3 regions of the Pseudomonas sp. S3_G06 genome follow, and region 1 is predicted to be linked to each of the others. Evidence: predicted binding sites of a transcription regulator. Region 1 holds the regulator's gene; each other region holds the start of a gene.
What was found. Region 1 encodes FliA, which starts transcription of late flagellar genes. Its sites were predicted from a motif close to CTAAAGTTTNNNNNNNNNNNGCCGNTAA; they were not measured.
Positions count from the first base shown of each region.

Region 2: a site for FliA is predicted at 1,757-1,784, ahead of AB4N47_RS01220 (methyl-accepting chemotaxis protein). Genes of this name have one in related genera too.
Region 3: a site for FliA is predicted at 3,927-3,954, ahead of motA (flagellar motor stator protein MotA). Genes of this name have one in related genera too.

Region 1 covers NZ_CP162738.1:3,464,540-3,471,670, reverse strand. Annotated here, with positions in the region: gene flhA (flagellar biosynthesis protein FlhA) at 1-1,019, shown strand, start outside; gene flhF (flagellar biosynthesis protein FlhF) at 1,031-2,371, shown strand; gene fleN (flagellar synthesis regulator FleN) at 2,488-3,318, shown strand; gene fliA (RNA polymerase sigma factor FliA) at 3,315-4,055, shown strand; gene AB4N47_RS15485 (chemotaxis response regulator CheY) at 4,223-4,594, shown strand; gene AB4N47_RS15480 (protein phosphatase CheZ) at 4,613-5,401, shown strand; gene AB4N47_RS15475 (chemotaxis protein CheA) at 5,455-7,131, shown strand, end outside.
Region 2 covers NZ_CP162738.1:260,992-268,122, forward strand. Annotated here, with positions in the region: gene AB4N47_RS01220 (methyl-accepting chemotaxis protein) at 1-1,590, opposite strand, end outside; gene AB4N47_RS01225 (MFS transporter) at 2,027-3,244, shown strand; gene ychF (redox-regulated ATPase YchF) at 3,389-4,489, opposite strand; gene pth (aminoacyl-tRNA hydrolase) at 4,512-5,096, opposite strand; gene AB4N47_RS01240 (50S ribosomal protein L25/general stress protein Ctc) at 5,268-5,870, opposite strand; gene AB4N47_RS01245 (ribose-phosphate pyrophosphokinase) at 6,012-6,953, opposite strand; tRNA gene AB4N47_RS01250 (tRNA-Gln) at 6,999-7,073, opposite strand; gene ispE (4-(cytidine 5'-diphospho)-2-C-methyl-D-erythritol kinase) at 7,113-7,131, opposite strand, start outside.
Region 3 covers NZ_CP162738.1:4,595,020-4,602,150, reverse strand. Annotated here, with positions in the region: gene AB4N47_RS20555 (molecular chaperone) at 1-515, opposite strand, end outside; gene asd (archaetidylserine decarboxylase) at 582-1,442, opposite strand; gene rhdA (thiosulfate sulfurtransferase) at 1,442-2,275, opposite strand; gene AB4N47_RS20540 (HDOD domain-containing protein) at 2,318-3,856, opposite strand; gene motA (flagellar motor stator protein MotA) at 4,023-4,874, shown strand; gene motB (flagellar motor protein MotB) at 4,878-5,918, shown strand; gene AB4N47_RS20525 (toll/interleukin-1 receptor domain-containing protein) at 6,024-6,509, opposite strand; gene AB4N47_RS20520 (caspase family protein) at 6,509-7,131, opposite strand, start outside.

The DNA.
Region 1 (7,131 bases):
TGATCGGCCTGGAAGTCGGCTATCGCCTGATCCCGTTGGTGGACCGCAATCAGGGTGGGCAATTGCTTGCGCGGATCAAGGGCGTGCGCAAGAAGCTCTCGCAGGATCTGGGCTTCCTGATGCCGACCGTGCACATCCGCGACAACCTCGATCTGGCGCCGAGCGCGTATCGCTTGACGCTGATGGGCGTGATTCTCGCCGAGGCCGAGATCTACCCGGATCGCGAACTGGCGATCAACCCGGGCCAGGTCTACGGCTCGCTCAACGGGATCAACGCCAAAGATCCGGCTTTCGGACTCGAGGCAGTGTGGATCGAAATCAGCCAGCGCGCCCAGGCGCAATCGCTCGGCTACACCGTGGTCGACGCCAGCACCGTGGTCGCCACCCACTTGAACCAGATTCTGTACAAGCACTCCAGTGAGCTGATCGGCCACGAGGAAGTGCAGCAGCTCATGCAATTGCTGGCCAAGAGCTCGCCGAAACTGGCGGAAGAGCTGGTGCCGGGCGTGGTTTCGCTGTCGCAGTTGCTCAAGGTCCTGCAAGCGCTGCTCGCCGAGCACGTGCCGGTGCGCGACATTCGCAGCATCGCCGAAGCGATCGCGAACAACGCTGCCAAGAGTCAAGATACCGCCGCGCTGGTCGCCGCTGTGCGGGTCGGCGTATCCCGTGCAATCGTCCAAAGCATTGTAGGCACTGAGTCCGAGCTGCCTGTAATCACATTGGAACCAAGGTTGGAACAGATATTGCTCAATAGTCTGCAGAAGGCAGGACAAGGCTCGGAAGAGGGCGTTCTGCTGGAGCCGAGCATGGCCGAGAAGCTGCAGCGTTCGTTGATCGAAGCGGCCCAGCGTCAGGAAATGCAAGGCCAACCGGTGATCCTGCTGGTAGCAGGCCCGATTCGCGCGATGCTCTCGCGCTTCGGTCGCCTCGCAGTGCCAGGCCTGCATGTACTGGCCTACCAGGAAGTACCGGACAACAAGCAAGTGACCATCGTTGCGACAGTAGGGCCCAACGGCTGAGGTAGTGGTTTATGCAAGTTAAGCGTTTTTTCGCCGCCGATATGCGTCAGGCCATGAAGCTGGTTCGCGATGAGCTGGGCGCTGATGCCGCCATCATCGGCAACCGCCGCATTGCCGGCGGCGTCGAGTTGACGGCGGCTCTGGATTACAAATTGTCGGCGCTGGCGCCACGGGTTCCGAACATGGAACTCGAAGACGAGCTGCGCAAGACCCAGTCGCGCATCGTCACCGCCCAGGCCGAGCTGAGCCTGCGTGGCGAAGCCGACGGCAACACCAATCAGCAGTTGTTCGCCGGGCTGCCGTTGACCGCAGGCCTGCCGCTGACCGCTGCCGAACCGTTGAGCGAGCCGACCTACGCCGCACCGACGCGCCCGGCCGCAGCGCCTGCGCAGGCCTCGGCGGGCGTCGATCCGCGTGCGCTGGATTCGATGCGTTTTGAATTGAACAGCCTGCGCGAGCTGATGGAAGTTCAGCTCGGCACCCTGGCCTGGAATCAGCTGCAAGGCAGCCGTCCGGCCCAAGCCAATCTGTACCGCCGTCTGCAGCGCATCGGCCTGTCCGGCCCGCTGTCGCGCGATCTGCTGGCGATGATCACCGATATCGAAGAACCGCGTCAGGCCTGGCGCATGCTGCTGGCGCACCTGGCGCGGATGATTGCCGTACCGGAAGTCGAGCCGCTGGAAGAGGGCGGTGTGATTGCCATGGTCGGCCCCGCCGGCATGGGCAAGACCACCACGCTGGCCAAGCTCGCCGCGCGTTACGTGCTCAAGTACGGCGCGCAGAACGTTGCACTGGTGAGCATGGACAGCTTCCGCATCGGCGCGCAGGAACAACTGAAAACCCTCGGGCGCATCCTCAACGTGCCGGTAACGCACGTCGATCCGGGTCAGTCGCTGGTGCAGGCATTGGATCCACTGCTACGCAAACGCGTGGTTTTGATCGATACTGCCGGCCTGCAAGCCAGTGATCCGGCGTTGCGCATGCAGCTCGAGAGCTTGGCCGGGCGTGGCATTCGCTCAAAAAATTATCTGGTCCTGGCAACCACCAGCCAGAAACAGGTTCTAACCGCCGCTTATCACAGTTACAAGCGTTGCGGGCTGGCCGGCTGCATCCTGACTAAACTGGATGAAACGGCCAGTCTCGGCGAAGTGTTGAGCCTGGCGATCAGTCATGAATTGCCGGTCGCGTATCTGACCGATGGCCCACGGATTCCGGATGATTTGCATCTGCCGCGCCGTCATCAACTGGTCAGCCGCGCCGTCAGCGTGCAAATGCAGGAAGAACCCAGCGAAGAAGCCATGGCTGACATGTTCGCTGATATCTATCACAGCCCGACCAAGCAGGTTGGCTGAGGTAATCATGAACAGTTTTTGTACCTACATCGATGGTCTGCCACGCATTGTTCCGATCAGGAACGCGCAGCCAGTAATGTGGCCTCCGTCTATGCAAGACAAGGTAAAGAAATAACATGGGCAGCATGCATCCCGTACAGGTGATCGCGGTGACCGGCGGCAAAGGTGGCGTCGGCAAGACTAACGTGTCAGTGAACTTGTCGCTGGCGCTGGCAGAGCTTGGCCGTCGGGTCATGCTGCTGGACGCCGACCTGGGCCTGGCGAACGTCGACGTTCTGCTGGGGCTGACACCCAAGCGCACACTGGCCGACGTCATCGAAGGCCGTTGCGAACTGCGCGACGTGCTGTTGCAGGGGCCGGGCGGGATTCGCATCGTGCCGGCGGCCTCCGGCACGCAGAGCATGGTGCACCTGAGCCCGGCGCAGCACGCCGGCCTGATCCAGGCGTTCAGCGACATCGGCGACAATCTCGACGTGCTGGTGATCGACACCGCTGCGGGTATTGGTGACTCGGTAGTCAGTTTCGTACGCGCCGCCCAGGAAGTGTTGCTGGTGGTCTGCGACGAGCCGACTTCGATCACCGACGCTTACGCGCTGATCAAGTTGCTCAACCGCGACTACGGCATGAACCGCTTCCGCGTCCTGGCCAACATGGCGCAGAGCCCGCAGGAAGGGCGCAACCTGTTCGCCAAGTTGACCAAGGTCACGGATCGCTTCCTCGACGTCGCCCTACAATACGTCGGCGCCGTGCCGTACGACGAAAGCGTGCGCAAAGCGGTGCAGAAGCAGCGCGCCGTCTACGAAGCCTTTCCCCGTTCCAAGTGCGCGCTGGCCTTCAAGGCCATCGCCCAGAAGGTCGACACCTGGCCGCTGCCGGCCAACCCGCGCGGGCATCTGGAATTTTTCGTCGAGCGTCTCGTGCAGCAAACCGCAGGGCCTGTGATATGACCGCCAGTGGCATGAATCTTTACAAAAAGTCGGCGCGTGACGCGCAATACGAATTGATCGAGCGTTACGCGCCACTGGTCAAGCGCATTGCCTATCACTTGCTGGCGCGCCTGCCGGCCAGCGTGCAGGTCGAAGACCTGATCCAGGCCGGGATGATCGGTTTGCTCGAAGTCTCGACCAAATACGACGCCAGCAAAGGCGCCAGTTTCGAAACGTACGCGGGCATTCGAATCCGCGGCGCGATGCTCGATGAAGTGCGCAAAGGGGATTGGGCGCCACGCTCGGTTCACCGTAATACCAGGATGGTCAGCGACGCGATTCGCTCGATTGAAGCTAAAACCGGCCGTGACGCTAAAGATCACGAGGTTGCGGCCGAACTCCAATTGAGTCTCGACGATTACTACGGGATTCTGAATGACACCTTGGGCAGTCGCCTGTTCAGTTTCGACGACCTCTTGCAGGACGGCGAACACGAAGGGCTGCACGAGGATGGCGCCAGTGCTCATATGGAGCCGTCACGCGATCTGGAAGATGAACGCTTCCAGGCGGCGCTGGCGGACGCGATTGCCAATTTGCCGGAGCGTGAGCGACTGGTGTTGGCGCTGTACTACGACGAAGAGCTGAACCTCAAGGAAATCGGTGAAGTCCTTGGCGTCAGTGAATCGCGGGTCAGCCAGTTACACAGCCAGTGCGCGGCCCGTCTGCGGGGGCGTTTGGGGGAGTGGCGAGCGCGCTGAAGGCAGTGTGGGGACACTGCGAAACGAGGCTGGTGCGGTGATGAACGGCGCCGGTCTCGATCCGTTGTGCTCCAGACAAACTTTAAGTGCTGCGCCGATTGATTGAAGTGGCGCGTCCAGGTGCTGGGCGCGTTTAAGACTGCTTGGAGGTCGAATTGAACAAAGACATGAAAATCCTCATCGTTGATGACTTCTCAACGATGCGGCGGATCATCAAGAACCTGCTGCGCGATCTTGGGTTCACCAACACCGTCGAGGCCGACGATGGCACCACTGCCATTCCGGTGCTCAACAGCGGCAGCATCGACTTTCTGGTAACGGACTGGAACATGCCGGGCATGACCGGTATCGACCTGCTGCGTCACGTGCGCGCCGATGAAAAACTCAAGCACCTCCCGGTGTTGATGGTGACTGCTGAAGCCAAGCGCGAGCAGATCATCGAGGCCGCCCAGGCCGGTGTGAACGGTTACGTGGTCAAACCTTTCACGGCTCAAGCGTTGAAAGACAAAATCGAGAAGATTTTCGAACGCATCGGCTGATGAATGCGCGGGGGAGCTATGGAGCATAACGAATCATCACAGGGCGATTTCGAATCGACCCTGAAAAAACACGCGGTCGAACTGGTCGAGAGCCTTGAAAAAGGCAAGTTCGGCGACGCGGTGCAACTGATCCATGAGCTCAATCAGACCCGTGACCGCGGCCTGTATCAGGAAGTGGGCAAACTCACACGTGAACTGCACAGTGCGATCGTCAATTTCCAGATTGATCCGCACATGCCGCAGGCCGAGGAAGTGTCGCAAATCACCGACGCCACCGAACGCCTGGGCTATGTGGTCAAGCTGACGGAAGCCGCGGCCAACCGCACCATGGATCTGGTGGAAAGCGCCACGCCGGTGGTCAACAGTCTCGCTGATGAAGCGCAGACGTTGAGCGCCGATTGGGGCCGCTTCATGCGTCGCGAGGTCGGGGCTGAAGAGTTCCGCGAACTGGCGCGCCGGGTCGACGGTTTTCTGTCACGCAGCAGCACGGACAACCGTGCGGTGTCGAGCAACCTCAACGACATCCTGCTGGCTCAGGATTACCAGGACCTCACAGGTCAAGTGATCAAGCGTGTGACCCAACTGGTCACCGAAGTCGAAAGCAATCTGCTCAAACTCGTGCTCATGGCCAGTCAGGTCGACCGCTTTGCGGGCATCGAACATGACCGCGCCGCAATGCTTGCTGAAAAAGATCCACAAAAACATCTCTCGCAGGGTGAAGGTCCGCAGATTCATGCCGATAAACGAGAAGACGTTGTGTCCGGTCAGGACGATGTGGACGATTTGTTATCCAGCCTTGGATTCTAGAGTTTCGGAATTCGGGTTTTTTGGGTTTTTAGACCTGTAGGAGCACCCCATTAATGAGCTTCGGCGCCGATGAAGAGATCCTTCAGGATTTCCTGGTTGAGGCCGGCGAGATTCTTGAGCAACTGTCCGAACAACTGGTCGAGCTGGAAAGCCGCCCGGATGATGCAGATCTGCTCAATGCAATTTTTCGCGGTTTCCACACTGTAAAAGGGGGCGCCGGCTTCCTTCAGCTCAATGAGCTGGTGGAGTGCTGTCACATCGCCGAAAACGTGTTCGACATCCTCCGTAAGGGTGAGCGTCGCGTTGATGCAGAACTGATGGACGTTGTGCTCGAAGCACTGGACGCGGTGAACAGCATGTTCAGCGAAGTCCGTGAGCGTGCACCGATTACCGCCGCCACGCCGGAACTGCTGGCCGCGCTGGCGCGTCTGGCCGAGCCGCAATCGGCGGATGAAGCCGTTGCCGCACCAGTAGAAGCGGTGGCAGAACCGGTCGCCGAAAGCGCATCGGAAGACATCACCGATAACGAATTCGAACAACTGCTGGACTCGCTGAACGCCGTCAAGGCCCAGGCCGAGGCTCCGGCCGCTGTCGCTGCTCCCGCGCAGGTTGCCGACACGGCGGCCAGCGATGAAATCACCGACGCCGAGTTTGAATCGCTGCTCGATCAACTGCATGGCAAAGGCCAGTTTGCTGTCGATGCGGTCGCTCCGGCGGCACCAGCAGCGCCGGCCGCACCTGCTGCGGGCGACAGCTCGGACATCACCGACGACGAATTCGAAGCCTTGCTCGATCAGTTGCACGGCAAGGGCAACTTCGCCGTTGACGCGCTGGAATCGGCCATCGCTTCGGCGCCGGCAGCACCTGCTGCACCGGCAGCCGCTGCGGCCGGCAGTGACCTGATCAGCGATCACGAATTCGAATCGCTGCTCGACGAATTGCACGGCAAAGGCAAGTTTGACGCCAGCGCTGCGACTGCGGGTTCCGCGTCGAGCGTCGCCACGCCAGCGGCGAAAGCTCCGGCTGCCGCTGTTGCACCGAAGCCTGCCGCCAAGCCTGAACCGAAAGCCGAGGCGCCGAAACCGGCCGCCGCTGCTGCTCCGGCTCCGGCCCGCGCGCCAGCCGCTGCACCGGCAGAAAAGCCGGCCAGCGAAGCTGAAACCACCGTACGCGTCGACACCGCGCGGCTCGACGAGATCATGAACATGGTCGGCGAGCTGGTGCTGGTGCGTAACCGTCTGGTGCGTCTGGGCCTCAACAGCGGCGACGAAGCCATGTCCAAGGCCGTATCTAACCTCGACGTGGTCACCGCTGACCTGCAGACCGCCGTGATGAAGACGCGGATGCAGCCGATCAAGAAGGTCTTCGGGCGCTTCCCGCGTCTGGTTCGTGACCTCGCGCGGCAGCTGAAGAAAGAGATCAACCTGGAACTGGTGGGTGAAGAAACCGACCTCGACAAAAACCTTGTCGAGGCCCTGGCCGACCCGCTGGTCCACTTGGTGCGCAACGCCGTCGACCACGGCATCGAGTCGCCGGAAGAACGCGAAGCATCGGGCAAGGCCCGTGGCGGTCGCGTGGTGCTGGCGGCCGAGCAGGAAGGCGACCATATCCTGCTGTCGATCTCCGACGACGGCAAAGGCATGGACCCGAACGTCCTGCGTTCGATCGCGGTAAAACGCGGTGTGATGGACAAGGACGCGGCCGATCGCCTGAGCGATACCGAGTGCTAC
Region 2 (7,131 bases), 2.7 Mb from region 1:
CAGGTTGGTCTGCTCGGCGACGCCGCGAATGGTGTCCACGACCAGTTGAATCTGCTGGCCTTGCTCGCTGACCCGGCCAAGCGCGGCGGCGGTGTCGTTCAGGCGCTGATTGAGCTGCTGAATGCTGGCCGTGGTGCGCTGGCTGTCGCGGCTGCTGTCGGCGGCGATGCGCCGGGTTTGCTGGGCGCTGCCGGAAGCCTGTTCGCAACTCTGCGCGACGCCTTGCGAGGTCGCGGCCAATTGCGTGGCGGCAGCGGCGATCTGGCTGATCTGCAACTGCTGCGCCTCAACTTCACCGAGCGCGCCGCTGGAGTGTTGGTTGAGGCTGCGCACCGCGTTGCTCAACTGCGAGGTCTCGTGGTCGGCGCCGAGCATGCTGCTGCGCAGCTGCACCACGGCGACGTTGAGCGCGGTGCTGATCGCTGCCAGCTCATCGCGCCCCACCACCGGCACTTGCAGGCTCAGGTTGCCGTCGCGCAAGGCCTCAGCGAGCAAGGTGATGCTGCTGGCACTGCGGCGGATCGAGGCTTGCAGGCAGACGAACAGGTACAACGCGGCCAACAGCAGGCAACCGAAGATTGCGGCGACAACAATGAACTGGCGGATCGCCGAGCTGTAATACGCATCAAGCCGCTGATCCAGCGCGACCAGGGATTGCTGGCGCAGGGAAGCGAGGTCGGTGAGCAGCGCGTCGAGGCTGCGTTCGAAGTCCTCTGGCTTGAGGTTGATGCTGCCGCCAAACACACCGTCGTCGAGGACTTTCAGGCCGCTGTCGAGGTGTTTCAGGCTGTCGTGATACTGACCGGCCCAGGCTTGCAGCTCGACTGGCAGACGCGCCTCCAGCAGGCCGGCGGTTTTCACCAGTTGCTCGCGGGCGTCACCAATGCGGCTGCGCAGGTCGCGCAACTGCAGGCGGCTCTGCAGGGTGAACTGCCCGGAGACCACCGAGGCCTGGCCGACCGCGGCGAGACGGCCGACCCGCTCGATCAGGTCCGGTGCGTGTTGCGTGGAAATCTGCGTCAGCAGGTAGGTTTCCAGCCACGGCGCGAGGGTCAGGCGATTGTCCATCACAATCTGCTCGCGCAAGGCTTGCAGCGCGCCCAAGGCATTGGTGAAGCGGTCATAACCGTCCGGCCACCAGCCGACATTGCTGAGGCTTTTCGTATCCAGGCCATTGAGTGCGGTTTGCAGCGCCTGAAAGCGTTCGAGGATTGCGCCGTCGGCACCTTGCTGGTTCAGGGCATTGCCCAGCTCGGTGGTGGCTTGCAGCACCGCCGGTTGCACGCCGTCGAAGGCAGCCATGGCGGCGAGGGTGGCCGGTGTCGGCTGGCGATTGGTCTCGGTGGCGCGCCAGCGGGCGGCGCGGTCGCGTTGCGCGGCGAGCAGGTTGTCCAGCGCATCCAGCGCGAGCAACTGACGCACGCCGGCACGTTCGCCCGAAATCAGGTTGAGCTTCTCGCGATAGTCATGGCCGATCATCAACAGGCTGCCGGCCAGCGGCAGAATGAACAGCAGAAACAACAATTGGAATTTACCTGCGAAGCCAAACCGCCCCAGCAATTTGATCCCCGGTGAAAGGAAAGCCTGCATGCCTCATGACTCCTCTGGACACCACGCACCATTGGCGTGCATCGCGAACCTTTCGGCTGCGGCCTGTGCCCTCTAAAAGGCCTCGAAAGTTCACCCATGCCCGCTCTGTAGGCCGGCTCTGTAGCGAAACTTCCCATTGTCGAGCGCCTTTGTAAGGCGATCGTGTTCAAGGGCAGAAGCAAGGCAAGATTCAGACCATGGCGTTGCGCTATCACTTTCGCCACCAGCGATCCCCTGTAGGAGCTGCCGAAGGCTGCGATCTTTTGACTTTGATGCTTAGAAGCAAGATCAAAAGATCGCAGCCTTCGGCAGCTCCTACACGGTGGTGTGTCATCAATAACTTAGTTAGCTGGCTAAGGGGATAGCGCTGGCGCACCGAAAAATGGCACATTGGCGCACCTGCCTGCGGGCACCCATCTGCTGTCCGGAATTTTCCATGGCTATCAGCAACGTTCAGACCGCCGCTGCCTCGGCGACCGCTGCTCCGCAAAGCAGCCCCTTGGTGATGCGCATCATCGGCGCGGTGGCGCTGGCGCATCTGATCAATGACCTGATCCAGTCGGTGCTGCCGTCGATCTACCCGATGCTCAAAGCCAATTATGGCCTGACCTTCACCCAGGTCGGCCTGATCACCTTGACCTTCCAGTTGACCGCGTCGCTCTTGCAGCCGTGGGTCGGTTATCACACTGATCGCCACCCCAAACCGTGGCTGTTGCCGGCGGGCACGGTGTGTACGTTGATCGGCATTCTGATGATGTCGGTGGTCGGCAGCTTCCCATTGATTCTGCTGGCGGCGGCGCTGATCGGCATTGGCTCGTCAACCTTTCACCCGGAAGCCTCGCGTGTTGCGCGACTGGCCTCGGGCGGCCGGTTTGGTCTGGCGCAATCGACCTTTCAGGTCGGCGGCAATGCCGGCTCCGCGTTCGGCCCGTTGCTGGCGGCAGCGATCATCATTCCCTTCGGCCAAGGCAATGTGGCGTGGTTCGGTCTGTTCGCGGTGTTTGCGCTGTTTGTGCTGTACCGCATCAGCCGTTGGTACGCCAATCACCTCAACCTGTTCAAACTCAAGGCCGGCCAAGCGGCGACGCACGGCTTGTCGAAGGGCAGGGTGACCAGTGCGCTGGTGGTGCTGGGGCTGCTGGTGTTTTCCAAGTATTTCTACATGGCCAGTTTCACCAGCTACTTCACCTTCTACCTGATCGAGAAGTTCGACCTGTCGGTTGCCAGCTCGCAGCTGCACTTGTTCCTTTTCCTGGGCGCAGTGGCGGCGGGGACGTTCTTCGGTGGACCGATTGGCGACAAGATCGGGCGCAAGGCAGTGATCTGGTTTTCCATCCTGGGGGTGGCGCCATTCACCTTGATCCTGCCGCATGTCGATCTGTTCTGGACCAGCATTCTCAGCGTGGTGATCGGCTTCATTCTGGCGTCGGCATTTTCGGCGATCGTGGTGTACGCGCAGGAACTGGTGCCGGGTAATGTCGGGATGATTGCCGGGATCTTCTTCGGACTGATGTTTGGTTTCGGCGGGATTGGCGCGGCGCTGCTCGGGCATCTGGCGGATGTGCACGGGATTGAGTATGTGTACTTCCTGTGCTCGTTTCTGCCGTTGTTTGGTGTGTTGGCGATCTTTTTACCGCGTACTAAAAAAGCTTGAGATCAAAAGATCGCAGCCTTCGGCAGCTCCTACAGGGGATAGATGTACATCTGTAGGAGCTGCCGAAGGCTGCGATCTTTTAACAATCTTTCGGGCACAAAAAAGCCGCGTATCAAACGCGGCTTTTTCTTGCCCGGCTGTTGCTTAGACGTTGAAGCGGAAGTGCATCACGTCGCCGTCCTTGACGATGTAATCCTTGCCTTCCAGGCGCCATTTGCCGGCTTCTTTGGCGCCGGCTTCGCCCTTGTACTGGATGAAGTCGTTGTAGGCGATGACTTCGGCACGGATGAAGCCTTTTTCGAAGTCGGTGTGGATCACGCCGGCGGCCTGTGGGGCGGTGGCACCGACCTTGACGGTCCAGGCGCGGACTTCTTCGACACCGGCGGTGAAGTAGGTCTGCAGGTGGAGCATTTCGTAGCCGGCGCGGATTACGCGATTCAGGCCAGGCTCTTCCAGACCCAGGGCCTCGAGGAACATGTCCTTCTCTTCGCCGTCGTCGAGCTCGGCGATTTCCGCTTCGATCTTGTTGCACACCGGAACGACCATGGCGCCTTCTTCTTCGGCGATGGCCTTGACCACGTCCAGGTGCGGGTTGTTCTCGAAGCCGTCTTCAGCCACGTTGGCGATGTACATGACCGGTTTGGTGGTCAGCAGGTGGAAGCCCTTGATCACGGCTTTCTCATCCGCGCTCATGTTTTTCATCAGGCTGCGTGCCGGCTTGGCTTCGGTGAAGTGCGCGATCAGTTGCTCGAGCAAAGCCTTCTGAACCACGGCGTCCTTGTCACCGCCCTTGGCGTTGCGCGCGACTTTCTGCAGTTGTTTCTCGCAGCTGTCGAGGTCGGCAAAGATCAGTTCCAGGTCGATGATTTCGATGTCGCGTTTCGGGTCGACGCTGTTGGAAACGTGGATCACGTTGTCGTCTTCGAAGCAGCGCACCACGTGAGCGATCGCGTCGGTTTCACGGATGTTGGCCAGGAACTTGTTGCCCAGGCCTTCACCTTTCGAGGCGCCAGCGACGAGGCCGGCGATGTCGACGAACTCCATGGTGGTCGGCAGGATGCGCTTGGGATTGACGATGGCCGCCAGGGCTTCCAGACGCGGATCCGGCATCGGCACAATGCCGCTGTTCGGCTCGATGGTGCAGAAGGGGAAGTTCTCGGCCGCGATACCGGATTTGGTCAGGGCGTTGAACAGGGTGGACTTGCCGACGTTAGGCAGGCCGACGATGCCGCAATTGAATCCCATGGTGTTTCCCCTCGGGTAAAAGTCAGGCCTTCTGGCTGTGCAGGTTTTTCATCGCGCGGTTCCATTCCCCGGCGAGGATATCCGGCAGCACGCCGAGGGCAAAGTCGATGCTGGCATCGAGTTTTTCCTGTTCGGCGCGTGGCGCACGACCCAGGACGAAATTTGAAACCATACTGGCAACGCCCGGGTGGCCGATGCCAAGCCGCAGGCGGTAGAACGTATTCTGATTGCCCAGTTGCGCAATGATGTCGCGCAACCCGTTGTGACCGCCATGGCCGCCGCCCTGCTTGAGCTTGGCAACGCCCGGAGGCAAGTCGAGTTCGTCATGCGCCACGAGGATTTCTTCAGGCTTGATGCGGAAGAAACCGGCGAGTGCCGCCACGGCCTGGCCGCTGCGGTTCATGTAGGTGGTGGGAATCAGCAGACGAACATCCTGACCCTGATGCGAGTAGCGCCCGGTCAGGCCGAAATATTTGCGATCAGCCACAAGATTCACATTCTGTGCGTGGGCGATGCGCTCAACAAAAAGGGCCCCTGCGTTATGCCGGGTCTGTTCGTATTCAGCGCCTGGATTTCCCAGGCCAACGATCAGTTTGATGGCAGTCACGATAGGGGCCCTTCCTTGGAGTGGTGGATAACATCGCCGTGATCGGGGAAAGCGGCGAAAGTGGACGAAAAATGCTCATTTACCATGGATGTAAACTCCGCGTTCTCGCCCGCTTTCTCGCTACGTTCCAGTCCGCGATGTTACTTGCTCACTCCGGCATGACAGAGTGAATTACTCTGCTGCGCCTTCTTCGGTAGGTTCTGCAGCAACACGTGGAGCGTGGACGTTGGCAACAGCCTTGTCATCGCCGTGTGCCAGAGCAACGAACTCAACACCTTTAGGAGCTTTGAGGTCCGACAGGTGGATGATGGTGCCGATTTCAGCTTTCGACAGATCGACTTCGATGAACTCAGGCAGATCTTTTGGCAGGCAGGTCACTTCGATTTCAGCAACAACGTGCGAAACTTCGCCGCCTTTCTTCACTGGAGCTTCTTCGCCAACAAAGTGTACAGGCACGATGGCGGTCAGTTTCTGGCCGGCAACAACGCGTACGAAGTCAGCGTGCATCACGTGGCCTTTGGCCGGGTGACGCTGCAGCGCCTTGATGATGACGTTCTGCTTGGTGCCACCAACGTTCAGCTCGATGATGTGGCTGTAAGCCGCTTCGTTTTCGAGCAGTTTGGCAACTTCTTTGGCCAGCATGCTGATGGATTCAGGGGCTTTGTCGCCACCGTAAACTACAGCTGGAACCAGGCTTGCGAGACGACGCAGGCGGCGGCTCGCACCTTTCCCCAGGTCGGAACGCACTTCAGCATTCAGAGTAAAATCGTTCATTTTGTATCTCCAAAATAGCCATGACCGAGTGGCGTTTGCGACCAGCGCCGAACACGGTATGGGCAAAAAAGCCCCGCCCCGACAGGAATGCCGGGGCGGGGCGCTTTTCGTCAACGAGACATTTCGCGAAGGGCAGGGCCCTTAACGGAACATCGCGCTGATCGATTCTTCATTGCTGATGCGGCGAACCGCTTCGGCAACAACCGGTGCGATATCCAGTTGACGGATACGTGCACAGGCTTGTGCTGCAGCGGACAGCGGGATGGTGTTGGTCACCACCAGCTCGTCCAGCACGGAATTTTCGATATTCTCGATGGCCCGGCCCGACAGCACAGGGTGTGTGCAATAGGCAAAGACCTTGGCTGCGCCATGCTCTTTCAGGGCCTTGGCCGCGTGGCACAGGGTGCCGGCGGTATCGACCATGTCATCGACGAGAATACAGGTACGCCCTTCGACATCACCGATGATATGCATCACTTCAGAGTGATTGGCTTTCTCACGGCGTTTGTCGATGATCCCGAGATCGACGCCCAGCGACTTGGCAACAGCCCGTGCACGCACGACCCCACCAATGTCCGGAGACACGATCATCAGGTTTTCGAAGCGCTGATCTTCGATGTCATCCACCAGAACCGGGGAGCCGTAGATGTTATCTACCGGAATATCGAAGAAGCCCTGAATCTGGTCAGCATGCAGATCAACCGTGAGAACACGGTCGATGCCGACTACGGTAAGCATGTCAGCAACGACTTTCGCGCTGATAGCCACACGTGCGGAACGCGGACGGCGATCCTGACGGGCATAACCAAAATAAGGAATAACAGCAGTGATACGAGTAGCCGAGGAGCGGCGGAAGGCGTCAGCCATCACTACCAGTTCCATCAGGTTATCGTTGGTCGGAGCGCAGGTCGGCTGAATAATGAAGACGTCTTTACCGCGAACGTTTTCATTGATCTCGGCTGTGATTTCGCCGTCGGAAAACTTGCCGACAGAGATGTCACCGAGAGGGATATGCAGCTGACGTACGACACGCCGAGCCAGATCGGGGTTGGCATTCCCCGTAAAGACCATCATCTTGGACACGCGCAGTACCTAGAGGCTGAGGGTAACCTGGATGAGTAGAGAAAATGGCAGGGGCGGCTGGATTCGAACCAACGCATGGCAGGATCAAAACCTGCTGCCTTACCGCTTGGCGACGCCCCTGTATCTGTTGCTTTCAAGTGCCGGGCACTTGATTTTCCTTTAGAACAGACTTTGCAGC
Region 3 (7,131 bases), 1.1 Mb from region 1:
AGCTGATGCAATTCGAACCACGCGTGTTCCGGCGGTGAACTGTACAGCTGCGTGGCGCGCACCAGTTGCGCCTTGAGGGCATGCGCGGCGCGTTGCAAGGCGGTACTGACCAACGTCGCCCGATCCTTGCTGTATTTGGGCAGGATGCGCAGAACGATCTGTTTATAGCCGATTGCCAACTGACCTTGCAGCGCCTGACACAGGTTGCTGACTTTGCGCGAGCGCTCGTCGAGCATGATCGCTTGATGCAGAAAGTGCCGTTCCAGATGCTGGCAGACGAAATACACCTCGGGCCGCAGCAACTCCAACAATTGCAGGCGATTGTCGCTGGGGGTGAGCAACAGGTTCAGTTCGCCGAGGCCTTGATAGAGCAGGCGGGCGGTTTCGCCGATGTTGGCCTTGGGCAGGCCGGCGATCCAGCGCTTGAGATCACGCGGGCTGGCGTCGCAGAACGACAGGCGCGTTTGCGTGGGAGTCGGAGCGCGCAGCTTGGGAGAAAAGTTGGTCTGGCTCATGAGCCAAACCATAGCAGCAAATGCCGCGGTGTGCGGAAGCAGCCTCGGCTGCTTCCGCGAACAGGGTCACGCTTTTGGCAGTGCCAGGCCTTGGCCCATCTGCACTGGCGAACCGGCCACCAGTTCTTCAGCCCACTTCACCTGATCCGGGCCAAACAGCACGATTGCCGTCGAACCGAGCTTGAAGCGTCCCAGTTCCGCGCCTTTTTCCAGATGAATCGGTGCGCGTGCGGCTTCGTCGTAGCGGAAGGTTTTCAACTCGCGCTTCGGCGGAGTAACCAGACCGGCCCACACGGTTTCAATCGAAGCGACAATCATCGCGCCGACCAGCACCACGGCCATCGGCCCGCGTTCGGTGTCGAAAATGCACGCCACGCGCTCGTTGCGGGCGAACAGCTCCGGGACGTTTTCGGCAGTAGTCTGGTTCACCGAGAAAATGCGGCCCGGGATGTAGACCATTTCGCGCAGGGTGCCGGCCAGAGGCATGTGCACGCGGTGGTAGTCCTTCGGCGACAGGTAGATCGTGGCGAAATCGCCGCCCATGAATGGCGCTGCGTTGGCCGCATCACCGCCGAGCAATTCGAGCACGCTGAAACTGTGGCCCTTGGCCTGGAACACGCGACCGTGCTCGATCGGGCCGAGCTGACTCACCGCACCGTCGGCCGGGCTGAGGATCGCGCCCGGAGTTTCGTCCAGTGGACGCGCGCCGTCTTTCAACGCACGCGTGAAGAATGCGTTGAAGTGCTCGTAAGCGGTCAGGTCTTCGACCAGTGCTTGCGACATGTCCACTTGATAACGCTTGGCGAACCATTGGGTGAAGGCATTCTTGAACCAGCGCACGCGGCATTCGGCGATGCAGCCGGCCAGGCGCGACAGCAGGTGATGCGGCAGCAGGTACTGGCTGAGGATAAACAGACGCTCTTTCATTAGTTGTCCTTAAAACCTTGAATCTCGACTGGCGTATCAGGGTGGTTGCCCCATTCGCCCCAGGAACCGGCGTAGCCCTTGACCCGCGGATAACCGAGGGCTTTGGCCACCAGATAAGTGAAGCCCGACCGGTGATGGGTCTGGCAATGGGTAATGATTTCCTTGTCCTTGGTGATCCCGAGGTTTTCGAGGATCTGCGGCATGTCGCTGCGGATACGCAACTGACGAGTCTGGTCCATGCCGGCGGTCCATTCGAAATTGACCGCGCCGGGGATGTGTCCGCCCTTGGCGGCGAGGACTTTCTCGCCGGAATATTCCAGCGGCCCACGCGCGTCCCAGATCGCCAGATCGGCGGCGCCGAGACGGCTTTGCAGGTATTCGCGGGTGGCGGTCGGTTCATCGTGCAGGGTCAGCGAGACCGGGCCACCGACGGCGGCCGGCACCTGAATCGACATCGGCATACCGTCCGCCAGCCAGGCCGGCAGACCACCGTCTATATAGTGGTACTTGTCGTGGCCAATGACATCGAGCAGCCAGATGAAGCGCCCGGCCCAGCCACCGCCCTCATCGTCATACACGACGTATACCGAGTCTTTGCGATGGCCGAGCTCACCAAACAACGCTTCCAGATCGGCCTTCGCCGGCATCAGCCCGGGCGCCGGTGGCTGGCCGAGCTGGGTGCGTTTCGGGTCGACAAAACGTGCGCCGGGCAAGTGACCTTCGGCATACCGGGCAGGGCTGGTCAGGTCCACCAGAATCAGTTCCGGGGACTCCAGACGCGGCAGCAGGTCGCTCGGCTCGATGACAAGCGGCAAGCCAGAGAAGTCAGACATGTGAGGTCTCCAGAGCACAAAGGGGAGGATTGTAGCGCAGGCTCATTGGCCGCGGCTGCTAAAGCTGTGCAGGGCTTTTTCGATGCACTGCGCGGTTTTGCCGAAGGCTTGTACGGTGATGTCGGCGAACGGCCCGCCGCCCTGATCGGCAACTACGATCATGATCACCCGGCCGTTGTTGACCAGCGAACGCAGGAACAGATGCTCACCGCGAAACAACGTGCGCAGGCTCGCTGGCAATAAGGCAGAGAATTGCCCGTTGTTCTCCGGCGTGATCCGCACCTGCGCCTGCTGAGCGAGCAGACGTTGCAGGACTTTGCTCTGGCCGACGGCAAAACTCAGCGCCGCCGCATCCTTCGGCAAACCGGCGGTCTGGTGCACGCGCAGGGTCGAGTGCGTGCGGTCGGCCATCAGAATCATCACCCGACGCATGCCGCTCGCCACCAGTGCCTCGCGGGCGGCGACGGTCAGGCTCATGGCATTGGTGAAGCGGCTGGGCTCGGCGAGCAGTTCGGCGCATTGCCGACGCCATTGGCCCAGATCATCTGCATTCGGCGCTGCGGCCGGGAGCATGCCGGCCGGCAAGCGACGAGTGCCCCACGGCCAGATCAGCGAAACCGCCGGGTGCCACAAATCAGGCATCGCATGCTGACGCGCGCTGTTCGCCGCTTGCTGGTGCAGCTGTTGCTGCACTTCGTCCATGGAAATCTGCAGATACAGGCTGGTCAGGTACTGCCAGCGCTTGCTGTGCGGACTGTCCCAAGCCTGTTGCGCCGACAGCGCCAGGCCGTTGGCCAGCAGCACGGTATTGGCGGGTTGATTGAGCCAGCGGCGCAATGTTGGGTCTTCGTCGAGGCGATTCTGCTGGCGCAGCGGGTGCTCGCTGTCACGGGCGATGCGCAGCACTTTGACCAGTTCGCGTTGTTCGCTGAGCAGCAACTTGTAGCCTTGCTCGACCCAGATCGGCAGATGCCAGGCCTGGACCAGTGCCTCGGCAATCTTCAACAGGCGCACGCCGAACAATTGCTTTTCAACCACACGTGCCGACTCGCCCTTGTGAATCACCCGCAGTTCCCACTCCTCAAGCAACTGCGGATAGGTCAGTGCCAATGGCCATAGCGGCGACAAAAACAGCAGGCTGCCCCAGTGGATGTCCTGCCACAGCCGCGCCAGACGACTGGCAAAAAAGCCGTTGGCCTGTTGTGTCGCGTGTTGGCTGATCAGTTGCAATTGGCGCAAAGCCTTGGGGATCTGCCGGTGCGGTTCGGCCGGCAGGCGCGCGAGCAATTCTTCGGTGCGCGCAAGGCCCAGGCGATTGATTGCCACCTCCAGATTTTCCGCTGGCGCGGCCATGGTGCCGTGGGTGTGACGATTCGCCTCACGGATGATGCTCAAGGCCAGCGCCGGGCTGTCCTGCATCAACTCGGCGATGTCGCGCAGCGAGCTGCGATTGTCGCGGATCGCCCGGCAGACTTTGTCGTGAGCCTCTTGTGGCACGGGCAGGGGGACGCTGTCGAGCAGCTTGACCCAAGCCTGGAGGGTGCTCGGTTTTACCGCTGGAATGTTCGTTTCATTAGCCATGTCTGGACGAGATCTTCACTGACTGTAGACGCGCCCGGCATGGGCTAAATTGGCTTTTCGCCTGAACTGGCTATAGTCTGGCGCAGTTTTGCCGATAAGTAGAAGAAGAGATTTTTTAACTTCCGAATATGACCTTGAACCCGACTTAAACAAGTACCTTCTACCTATGGCTAAAATTATCGGCATCATCGTCGTATTCGCGAGCGTGCTCGGCGGATACGTGCTCTCCCACGGCAAGATTGCCGCCCTGATCCAGCCTTTCGAGGTGATGATCATCGGCGGTGCGGCCCTCGGCGCGTTCCTCCAGGCCAACCCCGGTTACATGACGATGCACGTGCTCAAGAAATCCCTGAGCATGTTCGGTTCGCGTTTCACCCACACCTTCTATCTGGAAGTGCTCGGGCTGATCTACGAGATCCTCAACAAGAGCCGCCGCGAAGGCATGATGGCCATCGAAGGCGACATCGAAGATGCCGCCGCGAGTCCGATCTTCGCCAAGTACCCGGCGGTGCTCAAGGATGAACGCATGACCGCGTTCGTCTGCGATTATCTGCGCATCATGTCTTCCGGCAACATGGCTCCGCACGAACTGGAAGGCCTGTTCGACATGGAGCTGTACAGCCTCAAGGAAGACCTCGAGCACCCATCGCACGCAGTCAACGGCATCGCCGACGGCATGCCCGGTTTCGGTATCGTTGCGGCGGTACTCGGTATCGTGGTGACCATGGCTTCGTTGGGCGAGGGCGACCAGGCGTCGATCGGTCTGCACGTGGGTGCGGCACTGGTCGGTACCTTCTTCGGTATTCTCGCGGCGTACGGTTTCTTCGGTCCGCTGGCGCATTCCCTGGCCCACGATGCCAAGGAAGAGCTCAACGTCTACGAAGCCATCAAGGCCTCGCTGGTGGCTTCGGCGTCCGGCATGCCGCCGTCGCTGGCGGTCGAGTTCGGGCGCAAGGTTCTGTACCCGGCGCACCGTCCAAGCTTCGCCGAGTTGGAACAAGCGGTTCGCGGTCGTTAAGAAATGGAAAATAATCAGCCGATCATCGTCAAGCGCGTCAAGCGCATTGCCGCCGGGCACCACGGCGGGGCATGGAAAATCGCCTTCGCCGACTTCGCCACGGCGATGATGGCGTTCTTCCTGGTGCTGTGGCTGCTGTCCACCGCTACGCCGGAACAGAAGATCGCCATCGCCGGTTATTTCAAGGACCCGGTCGGCTTCTCCGAAAGCGGCACGCCGTACATCATCGACCTCGGCGGTACGCCGACCCTGGCGCCGGAAAACACCCTCAACCCGGAAGTGAAGTCGCAGCCGCAACCGGACAAGGTCACGGTCGACACCGATCAGGTTGAAGGCATGGCCGAGCAGGTCGAGAAGGAGCGTCTCGAACTGCTCCTGCAAGAACTGCAGAACAAGGTCGACGAGAACCCGCAACTGCAGAAGTTCAAGGATCAGATCCTTTTCGAAATCACGCCGAACGGCTTGCGCATCCAGATCATGGACGCCGAGAACCGGCCGATGTTCGACTCCGGATCCGCACGCCTGAAGCCGTACTTCGAAGACATCCTGCTGGCCATGGCCGACACCATCAAAGCGGTGCCGAACAAGATCAGCATCAGCGGCCACACCGACGCCAAGCCGTACATCGGCACTGGCGACTACGGCAACTGGGAACTCTCGGCCAACCGTGCCAACGCCGCGCGTCGCGCATTGGTCGCGGGCAGCTATCCGGATGCGCAGGTGGCGCGGGTGGTCGGTTATGCCTCGTCGGCGTTGTTTGATCGGGAAAATCCGTTCAACCCGGTCAACCGCCGCATCGATATTGTCGTGCTGACGAAGAAAGCCCAGGCCGCCATCGAAGGTGCGCAGGGGCCTGAGGCGGCGAAACCGGCGGATGAAGGTCAGAACGGTGCTGCTCCGGCAGCCCCGGTTGATCCGAATGCGCTGCCGGCGGACAAACAGCCAGTGCCGGCTCACGAGTTGCGCGAGCGGTTGAATCTGTTTGACGATGCGGCGCCGAAACCGGCTGAGCCGGGTGGGGCGGCGCCAGCGCCGAAGCAGTAAGTGAAAAAAAGCCGACAGTGATGTCGGCTTTTTTGTGGCTATCGCTTCATGCCCCCAACCATTTCGTAGCGTTACTAAAATAATCGGGGACAGGCCGGCACAGTCTCAGAATCCCCGACGAATCCGATTCTTCAACTGTTCATGAAACATCTCTGCATCGCGCTTGTACGCCCCTTTCACCGAGTCGCTGAACGAATCCAGGGTTATCGACCGCTTGTTCGACACCTCATCCCGATACGCATCGATAAAGAAATCCAGGTCGCTGGCCGTGCTCAGCTTCGGCCACTTGTCCAGATAGATCGGCAGTTGTGCCGGCCCGGTCTTGAACGTACAGATCCGCCGGTTGCTGATCGTCGCCTCGCCAATCTCGAACGGCACCCACCACGACAGTGCAGTCTTCTCCGATACCACCGCCAGCAGATGCGTGCACTCGGTGATGTTGCGGGTAATGACCCCGGTGATGTCGTCGGTGGTCTGCGATTCCGGGTCCAGCACGTCGAGGTAAGTCCTGATCTTCGCTTGGGTCAGACGGGTGTTGATGGCGATCGCATGAGTGCGATCCACATGGCGGTAGCTGATAAAGACTGGCATCAGAAATGTCCTTTGAGGGCGAGTTCGCGGTAATAGGCACCGAGTGCCGTCAGGCGGCAGCCGGTGGAGTGAATGGCGGCGTAGTACATGTGCTCGGCGTCGACCGGTTCGATCAGGCTGTGGCGGTTGCACTTTTGCAATTGGGCGAAGATCTCGCCGTGCTCCGGTATGAACGCCATTTCGGTGGGTTCGTAGCTGGGGTCGAGCGGGAAGACCGATTCGGCTTCGGCGAACCAGTCCGGCAATTTGCGCAGGATCTCCTTGGGAATCAGCGGCGAGACTTCGCGCAGGGAAATGAACTGCGACACATTGGTCTTGAACACCGGACGCTGCTCCCACGGGCCGAGCGCGTTGTCGACGAAGGAGTACAGGCTGCCGGGGGTGATTTTGCCGAGGATATTCGCCGCGCCGCCATGCAGCGCTTGCAGCAGCAGGCCGGTGAACACGCCGTGCTGCGCGCCCTCCAGTGCCGGCTCGGCTTTTTTGCAGGCGGTGAGGATGGTCATGCCTTCGCTGACCATGCTGCTCTCGCTGCGCAAGGCGCGCACTTCGCCGGCCGAACCGCTTTCGCAGCAGTCGAGGATGATCATTTTGTTTTTGATCCGCGTGGCTTTGTCCGCCC